Regions from separate parts of the Labrys sp. E2SS-1L genome, predicted to be linked through region 2. Evidence: predicted binding sites of a transcription regulator. Region 2 holds the regulator's gene; the other holds the start of a gene.
What was found. The regulator LexA, encoded in region 2, represses DNA repair genes until DNA is damaged. The targets are predictions, from matches to a motif close to TGTTCNNNNTGTGTTCNG.
Positions count from the first base shown of each region.

Region 1: a site for LexA is predicted at 1,917-1,934, ahead of ACIGJE_RS16615 (2'-5' RNA ligase family protein). Genes of this name have one in related genera too.

Region 1 covers NZ_CP172712.1:3,586,735-3,590,940, forward strand. The annotation lists gene ACIGJE_RS16595 (SDR family oxidoreductase) at 1-433, shown strand, start outside; gene ACIGJE_RS16600 (ArsR/SmtB family transcription factor) at 622-951, shown strand; gene ACIGJE_RS16605 (SRPBCC family protein) at 948-1,415, shown strand; gene ACIGJE_RS16610 (GFA family protein) at 1,431-1,844, shown strand; gene ACIGJE_RS16615 (2'-5' RNA ligase family protein) at 1,971-2,579, shown strand; gene ACIGJE_RS16620 (YdeI/OmpD-associated family protein) at 2,594-3,193, shown strand; gene ACIGJE_RS16625 (APH(3') family aminoglycoside O-phosphotransferase) at 3,225-4,007, opposite strand; gene ACIGJE_RS16630 (amidohydrolase) at 4,104-4,206, opposite strand, start outside.
Region 2 covers NZ_CP172712.1:4,105,681-4,109,886, forward strand. The annotation lists gene trpC (indole-3-glycerol phosphate synthase TrpC) at 1-450, shown strand, start outside; gene moaC (cyclic pyranopterin monophosphate synthase MoaC) at 447-950, shown strand; gene ACIGJE_RS19240 (molybdopterin molybdotransferase MoeA) at 947-2,167, shown strand; gene lexA (transcriptional repressor LexA) at 2,280-3,002, shown strand; gene ACIGJE_RS19250 (pentapeptide repeat-containing protein) at 3,031-3,714, shown strand; gene ACIGJE_RS19255 (TOBE domain-containing protein) at 3,825-4,031, opposite strand.

The DNA of each region.
Region 1 (4,206 bases), 520 kb from region 2:
GGCCATGTGCCGGGCACTCATCCCGCAAATGCGTGCACGTCGTGCGGGTACCATCGTCAACGTGACATCGAGCGTAACGCTCGGCGAGTTTCCGCTCGCTGCCGCCTACACCGCGTCCAAGCAGGCAGTCGAAGGGTTCTCGGGCTCGCTCGCTCATGAGCTCGGTCATTTCGGGGTGCGGGTCAAGCTCGTCGAGCCCGGCTATGCTCCGACCACCCGGTTCGGCACCAATGCCATCGTGCCGGTCGAGGATTTGCTCCCGGGGGACTATACCGAGTTTGCGCGGCCAATTCTCGAGGCCTTCGCGAAGCCGGCCATGACAACGCGGGAGAGCGACGTTGCCCAGGCTGTGTGGGCCGCTGTCCACGACACCTCCGGCCGGCTCCGTTTCCCTGCTGGGGCGGATGCCGTAGCTTTGTCGCAAGCGGACTGACCGGGTTTCGCCCCGGGCTTTGGGCGGGAACACGACGAGCGCCTGCCTTCTCGATGTTGCCTGTATGTGGGGCGACGCTCCGGGCCGTTGAAGGGGCAGGCCGCATCCCACGACGTCGGCATGCCGCTTCCTATAAGTTCAAAAACATTAGCATTGACTAATCAATTAGCGTTTGCTAATTGATTTTCATGACAGAGACAGCCGCCATCGATACCGTCATGCGCGCCCTGGCAGATCCCACGAGGCGCGCCGTGTTCGAGCGGATCGTCGGATGCGACGAGATCACCGTGGCCGAACTGACGCAGGGAAGCGGCGTCACGCAGGGCGCGGTTTCTCAGCATCTCAAGGCGTTGAAACAGGCGGGGCTCGTCGCCGAGCGTCCGGAGGGGCGGAAGGTCTATTACCGGGCCGAACCCGGCGGCCTCGAGCCGCTGGCCGACTGGATGAGCCATTACAGCCTGTTCTGGCGCCAGCGCTTCGCCAATCTCAGAACCCTCTTGAAGGAGATCGATCCGTGAATGATTCAGCCTTGAAGCCGGATACGCAGGCAATCGTGGTCGACGAGATCTTCCCGCATGCTCCGGAGATCATCTGGAAAGCGCTGACCTCGGGCGATCTCATCGCCCGCTGGATGATGGCGCCTGCCGATTTCGCTGCGGTGGAAGGACAGCGTTTCACCTTTCGCACCACGCCCGCCGGCGCCTGGGACGGCGTCATCCATTGCAGGGTGCTGGACGTGAAGCCAAACGAGCGTCTCGCCTATGCCTGGCAGGGCGGCGACGAGAGCAATGCGGGCTATGGATCGCGTCTCGATACGGTGGTGACCTGGACGCTGGAGGCCGCCAAAGGCGGGACGCGGGTTCGCCTCGTCCATGCCGGCTTCGTGATGCCCAGGAACGAGACGGCTTTCAGGAATATGGGCGAGGGTTGGAAGAAGGTCCTGCGCAACCTCGGCAACGTCGTGGCCGGCAGCAAGGACTGAGGCGAGGAGGACGAGATGAGCAAGGCCTATACCGGCGGATGCGCCTGCGGTGCGATCCGCTACGAGATCACTGCCGAGCCGGTGTTCAGCAATGATTGCCAGTGCCGCGACTGCCAGCGCGAAAGTGGCACGGGGCATCAGTCCCACCTGACCTTCCCGCGGCAGAATGTGGCTCTTACGGGGGAAGGGCGGCCCTGGGAGATGGTCGCCGACAGCGGCGTCAGGAAGACCCGCTATTTCTGTCCCACCTGCGGATCGCCGGTCTATCTGACCTTCTCGTCCATGCCGCAATTTTTCGCCGTCCGTGCCACGAGCCTCGACGAGCCGGGCCGCTACAAGCCACAGGCGGTGACCTATGCCAGCGGGGGGCATGCCTGGGACCACCTCGATCCAGATTTGCCGAAATTCGAGAAAATGCCGCCGCGGTGAGGAAACTGGCCGCCTAGCGCCAGGGTGGCGGCCATTAGCCGCCTGACGACCGAATACAATGCGGTTGACCATAGTTCTCTTTTTGTTCTAGTTACGGGTAGTGCCGGTCGAGAACGCGAGGTCATCATGCAGTTGGCGTTTGACTTCTATGGCGAGCTTCCGCGCGGGCCTTTACGAAGCGAAAGACTGTTCTTCGCGGTGTTTCCCGGCGTGGAGGATGCGCTTCGGATCGAACGGTTCAGACAGGATTTTCTCAAGGCGAACCCTCTCGGCGGCAGCATGTTGCGGCCGGACCGCTTCCACGTCTCACTCCACCATGTCGGCGACTTCAAGCGCCTCAAGTCACCGCGTACCTATGCGGCGGAATTGGCCGGCGATCTCGTGCAATTGCCTGCTTTCGAGATAACACTGCATGCCATCAAGAGTTTTGGTGCGTTCCCGAAGCCGGGCAGGGCGCTACGCTACCCCCTTGTCCTACTCGGCGAGGGCGCGGGCCTGTTAGAGCTCCATGAGACATTAGGCGCAGCCATGACCAAGTTCGGTATACGTGCCTTACCGGATTTCACGCCCCATCTGACCTTGTCCTATGGCGAGAGGCCAATATCGGAACAGCGGATCGACCCAATCCCCCTTCAGATCGAAGGTTTTTGCCTGGTTCACAGCAGGTTGGGCAAGACGGAATACCGGATCATCAAGCGCTGGCCCCTGAGCGAACCCAAGCCGCTGCTGCATTAACCCAAGGAACCCTGATGCCGCCCGTCATTGTCGATCCCGCCAAGGTCCGTGAATTCGCCGATGCCGAGAGCTTCTACACCTGGCTCCGCGACCATCACGACAGCCAAAGCGAAGTCTGGATCAAGATCCACAAGGCGGGTTCGGGCCTCGCCTCGATCACGCCCAAGCAGGCGATCGACGTCGTGCTCTGCTGGGGCTGGATCGATGCGGTGCGCAAGAGCTTCGATGAGCGCAGCTTCCTGCAACGCTACACGCCGCGCGGGCGCAAGAGTATCTGGAGCCGGATCAATGTCGACAATGTTGCCCGGCTGGTCGCCGAAGGGCGCATGACCGAACACGGGTTGAAGCAGGTGGAGGCGGCCAAGGCGGACGGCCGCTGGGATCGGGCCTATGAGAGCGGCAAGAACCTGAAGATTCCGGACGATCTCCAGGCTGCGATCGAGGCCGAGCCGGAGGCGCTGCAGATGCTGGCAATGCTCAGCGCACAGAACCGCTTCGCATTGGCCTTTCGCATGCACAACACCAAGACCGAGGCAGGGCGGAAGAAGAAGATCGTGGCCTTCGTCGCCATGCTCAAGCGCGGCGAGACGATCTATCCGCAGTCGAGGAAATGAGGCGGCAGCGCCCTGCGTACACCGCCGCGGTTCAGAAGAACTCGTCCAGCAGAAGATAGAAGGCCATGCGCTCCGGATCCGGCACGATGCCGTAGCGGGCGAGAAAACGCTCGACCTGGGTTGGCCCGAAGTGATCGCCGATGCTGCGCGTCGCGAGCGCCAGGTCCTGGTGGCGATCGGCGAGCCCAGCCCGGGCACAATCGATGAAGCCGGAAAAGACGTCCTTGTCCGCCAGCAGGTTCTCCAGCGTCGCATCGCCATGCGTGACGACAAGGTCTTCCTGGCGCGGTCGCAGGGGCGACAGTTCGGCGAAGACATCGGCTGCGGTCTGGCCGGCGCGCTCCTCATCGAAATCCTCCTCGTCGACGAGGCCAGCCTTGAGCCGCGCTTCGGCCAAGGCGATGCGGCTGTCGGCGCGGTGGTCGAACGGACAACCGGTCCTGTCGAGAGCATGCAGATGCCGCAGGGCGTCGGCGGCGATGTCGACCACCCGTTCCGGGGCAAGACCGGCCTGGGACGACAGGGTCGTGCCTGAAATGGCACTCATCAGCAGCCAGTGTCGTCCGTCATGCCGGGTCTCCGCCAGGCGTTTCGGGCATGGGATGCCGCGGGCGCCCAGCCAGTCCAGGCGCGGTCCTTCATCCGGCAATTCAGCGAGCGGTGACAGTTCCTCGGTCTTGACGAACAGATCCGGTCTGTCCGGCGCTTCGAGGCGAAAGACGCCTGCACCGGAGGCTCCGATCGACTGGGCCTTCCAACCATAGCCTGCCAGATCGCGGCGCCAGTCGGCGGGCAGGTTCAGCGCTGATTTCATTGACGGTATCGTCCAGGTTCCATCAGGCGCCGGCAAGCCGGCTCTTGTCACTCTGGCCCGATTCCCTGGACGGAAAGAAGGCGGCCCGATGCGAACTCAAGCGGGTAGTGCCTCGGCGACGACGCCATTTTCGGCAGCCACCACGCCGCCTCGCAGCACGAGCTTGCGGGGCGGGCGATTGATCACGGCTTCCTCGATA
Region 2 (4,206 bases):
TTGCGCAAGGACTTCCTCTACGATCCCTACCAGGTGGTGGAAGCAAGAGCCTGGGGTGCCGACTGCATCCTGGTGATCATGGCCAGCGTCACCGACGCCGAAGCCCGTGCGCTGATCGCGGCCGCCAAGGACTGGTCCCTCGACGTGCTGTGCGAGATCCACAATCACGACGAGCTCGAGCGGTCCCTCACGCTCGATGTCGGCATGATCGGCATCAACAATCGCGATCTCAACGACTTTGTCACCCGCCTGGAGACGACCGAGACACTGGCGCCGCTGGTGCCCGGCGATCGTCTCCTGGTCGGCGAAAGCGGCATCTTCACACCCGGCGACGTCCAGCGCCTGCAGAAGGCTGATGTGAACACCTTCCTGGTGGGCGAGAGCCTGATGCGCCAGGCCGACGTCGCCGCCGCCACGCGTGCCCTGCTGTCTGTGGACCAGGCGGCATGAGCCGGCAAAATACGAATCCTAGCCTTACCCATCTCGACGCCTCCGGCGAGGCGAACATGGTCGATGTTTCGCAAAAGGCCGTGACGAGCCGCACCGCAATTGCCGAAGGGCGGGTGGTGATGCAGCGCGAGACGCTCGACCTCGTCTTGTCGGGTGATGCCAAGAAAGGTGATGTTCGCGCCACGGCCCGCATCGCCGGTATCATGGCCGCCAAGAAAACCCATGAACTCATTCCGCTCTGCCACCCGCTGCTCCTCAGCAAGGTCGCCGTCGAGATCGAGCCCGACACCGCTCTGCCCGGTCTGACGGTGCGGGCGACAGCCAAGGTCGCGGGTCAGACCGGCGTGGAGATGGAAGCGCTGACCGCTGTTTCCGTCGCCTGCCTGACCATCTATGACATGGTCAAAGCCGCCGACCGGGGCATGCGCATCGAGGCGATCAGGCTCGTAGAGAAGTCCGGCGGCAAATCCGGCGATTGGCATGCGGAGGAAAATCCATGAGCCTGCTTCCCGTCGCGGACGCGCTGGCCAAGGTGGTTGCCGGCGTCACCCCGCTTCCTGTCGAAACCGTGCCACTGCACGCCACGCGCGGACGCGTGCTTGCTTCCGCCATCACCGCGCTGAGAACCCAGCCCGGTTTCAACGCCTCGGCCATGGACGGCTATGCAGTACGCGTGGATGACGCCAAGCAGGGAGCCAGCCTCGAATTGATCGGCGAGTCTGCCGCCGGGCATGGCTATGCCGGTCGGGTCGGCGAGAACCAGGCCGTGCGCATCTTTACGGGCGCGCCCGTACCTGACGGCGCCGACACCGTGGTGATCCAGGAACAGACCCGGCGCGACGGCAATCGCGTCATCCTGGAGGCCACGGCCAAGCCCGGCCAGCATATCCGGGGCCGCGGACTGGATTTTACCGAAGGCCGTGAGGCCCTGAGGCCTGGAACCGTCATCGGCCCCCGCGATATCGCCCTCGCCGCCGCCATGAACCACCCAGGTCTGCCGGTCCACCGCCGCCCCAAGGTCGCCATCCTCGCCACCGGCGACGAACTGGTATTGCCCGGCCAGGCCATCGGCGAGAACCAGATCGTTGCCTCCAACAACTTCGCCATCCGCGCCCTTGTCGAGGCCGAAGGCGGCGAAGTGCTCGACCTCGGCATCGCCAGCGACGACTTCCCGGCCCTGGAAGCCGCCATCAAGCGAGCTCGCGCCGAAAAGGCCGATGTGCTCGTCACTATCGGCGGTGCCTCCGTCGGCGATCACGATCTGATCCAGACCGCACTGACCCGCGAAGGCATGCGGCTCGGCTTCTGGAAGATTGCCATGCGGCCAGGCAAGCCGCTGCTGCATGGGCGGCTCGGCGTCATGCACATCCTCGGACTGCCGGGCAATCCGGTCTCCTCCGTGGTTTGCGGCGTCCTCTTCCTGGTGCCGCTGCTGCGCGCGTTGCTTGGCCGTTCCGACGCCGGCCCGCCACGCCGCAAGGCCGTCTTTGCCCGCTCCTGGCCGGCCAACGATGTCCGCGAGGATTATATACGGGCCCGCTTCCTGCTTGACGATACGTCAGACATCCTCAAGGTAGAGCCATTGGCACTGCAGGATTCGTCGCTCGTCAGCGTGATGCAACATGCCGACTGCCTGGTGATCCGGCCGCCCTTCGCACCCGAAGCAAAGGCGGGTGAGACCTGCGAGATCATCGATCTCCGTGCGGCCGGCTATTGACCACGTCTTTAACCTGAACTTCATTGTTGCAGAACACAGTAGGAACATGTAGCACTGTTCTTGTTTTGTTTACACCTTCACCGTGATTCGCGGCCGCCACGACGGGATAGCCATGCTGACCAAGAAACAACATGAATTGCTTCGGTTCATTCATGAGCGCCTGAAGGAACAGGGTGTGCCTCCTTCCTTCGATGAGATGAAGGAAGCACTGGACCTCAGGTCCAAGTCCGGCATTCACCGCCTGATCATGGCGCTGGAGGAGCGTGGCTTCATTCGGCGCCTGCCCAACCGCGCCCGTGCGCTGGAAGTGGTGCGCCTGCCCGAATCGGCGGTGCCGAGCGGTGGCGGCCTGTCGCTCGCCTCTTCCCAGCGTGGTTTCCGCCCCAATGTAATCGAGGGCAATCTCGGCAAGGTTCGCCCCGTCAGGCCTGAAATTGACGACGAGGTCGGCCGGCCGGTCCTCGTCCCGGTGATGGGGCGTATCGCCGCCGGCACGCCGGTCTCCGCCATCCAGTCCAAGAGCCACACCATCAGCGTCACGCCGGAAATGTTGTCCTCCGGCGATCATTTCGCCCTGGAAGTGCGCGGCGATTCCATGATCGAAGCCGGTATCTTCGACAATGACACCGTGCTTATCCGCCGCCAGGACCACGCCGATACCGGCGACATCGTCGTGGCACTGATCGACGACGAGGAGGCGACACTCAAGCGCCTGCGCAAGCGCGGAGCCTCCATCGCACTGGAGGCCGCCAATCCGGCCTATGAAACCCGTATCTTCGGGCCCGACCGGGTGCAGATCCAGGGCAAGCTGGTCGGTTTGTTCCGTCGCTATTGAGCGTGGCCGACATCGTGGCTTGCCGGCTATGAACGCGCTTCGCGCGATCGCGAACTGCAGCTTGCGGCGCCGCGATGTCGAAAACCTGCTCGCGGCGAAGCTTCCGCATTCCCTCGTCGATTGCGAGATGGAGGAGTGCGATCTTTCGCGTCTCGATCTCTCTCATTGGGCCTTCGAGCGCTGCAGGCTCAGAAACGCCAAGCTGGTCGGCGCCAGGCTTGCCAATACACTCTGGCGCAACTGCAAAGCGAGCGGCGCCGATTTCCGTGGCACGGACCTGGAGGAAGCGGCGTTCCGCACCGGTGATTACAGCAATACCAGCTTCCGGCGCGCCAAGGCGGCCTCGACGGCTTTTACCGGTTGCAAGCTGACCGGGGCGGACCTCTCCGAAACCTCGGGGCTGGGGCTGGTTTTCGAGGAAGTTCTGCTGATGTCGGCCAAGCTGCCGGCCTTTTCCTTCCGGAAGAGCGTGCTGCGTCGCCTCGACTTCACCCAGGCCGATTTGCGCCAATGTGATTTTCGCGAGGCGATCTTCGAGGAATGCAGTCTGCGTGATGCCAATCTTGTCGATGCTCGCTTCGAGGGTGCCGACTTGCGCGGTGCCGATCTCGGCGGGCTGAAGCTGGCAGACACCCGTTATTTCAAGGGCGCCACGATCTCGAAAGGCCAGGCCGGCCAATTGCTGGCCGAACTGGGCTTGCGGATTGCCTGAGAGAGCCTCCGGAATCGCAGGCTAATCCGCTCGACACCAGGCAACCAGGAGTGCTCGAACCACTATTCGCCCGAGCACCGCCGAAGGTCGTCATGAACCGGGAAGACAGGTCAGTCGACAGCAATCATGACGTCTGAGGCCTTGATGACGGCATAGGCATTCTGGCCGGGCTTGAGATTGAGGTCGTCGACGGCCTCATTGGTGATCGACGCAGTAATGATGGTGCCGTTGACCTCGAGCTGGATGTGGGAGGTCGTCTGCCCCTTCGTCACGCTCTTGATCGTGCCCTTGATCTGGTTGCGGGCGCTGATTTTCATGAAACTTCCCTTGGCGACGCGAAAGACGCGATCATCATCATTCCTGAAGCAATGTCCACCGGCAAATACTGGTGAAATTAGCGTGGCGGTGGCCCCTTCCAGACGGCGGGTACGATCGGGGTAACCGCCTCAAAACGCGCGATCGTTACCCCGAAAATTGCGGGCGGAGGCCCAT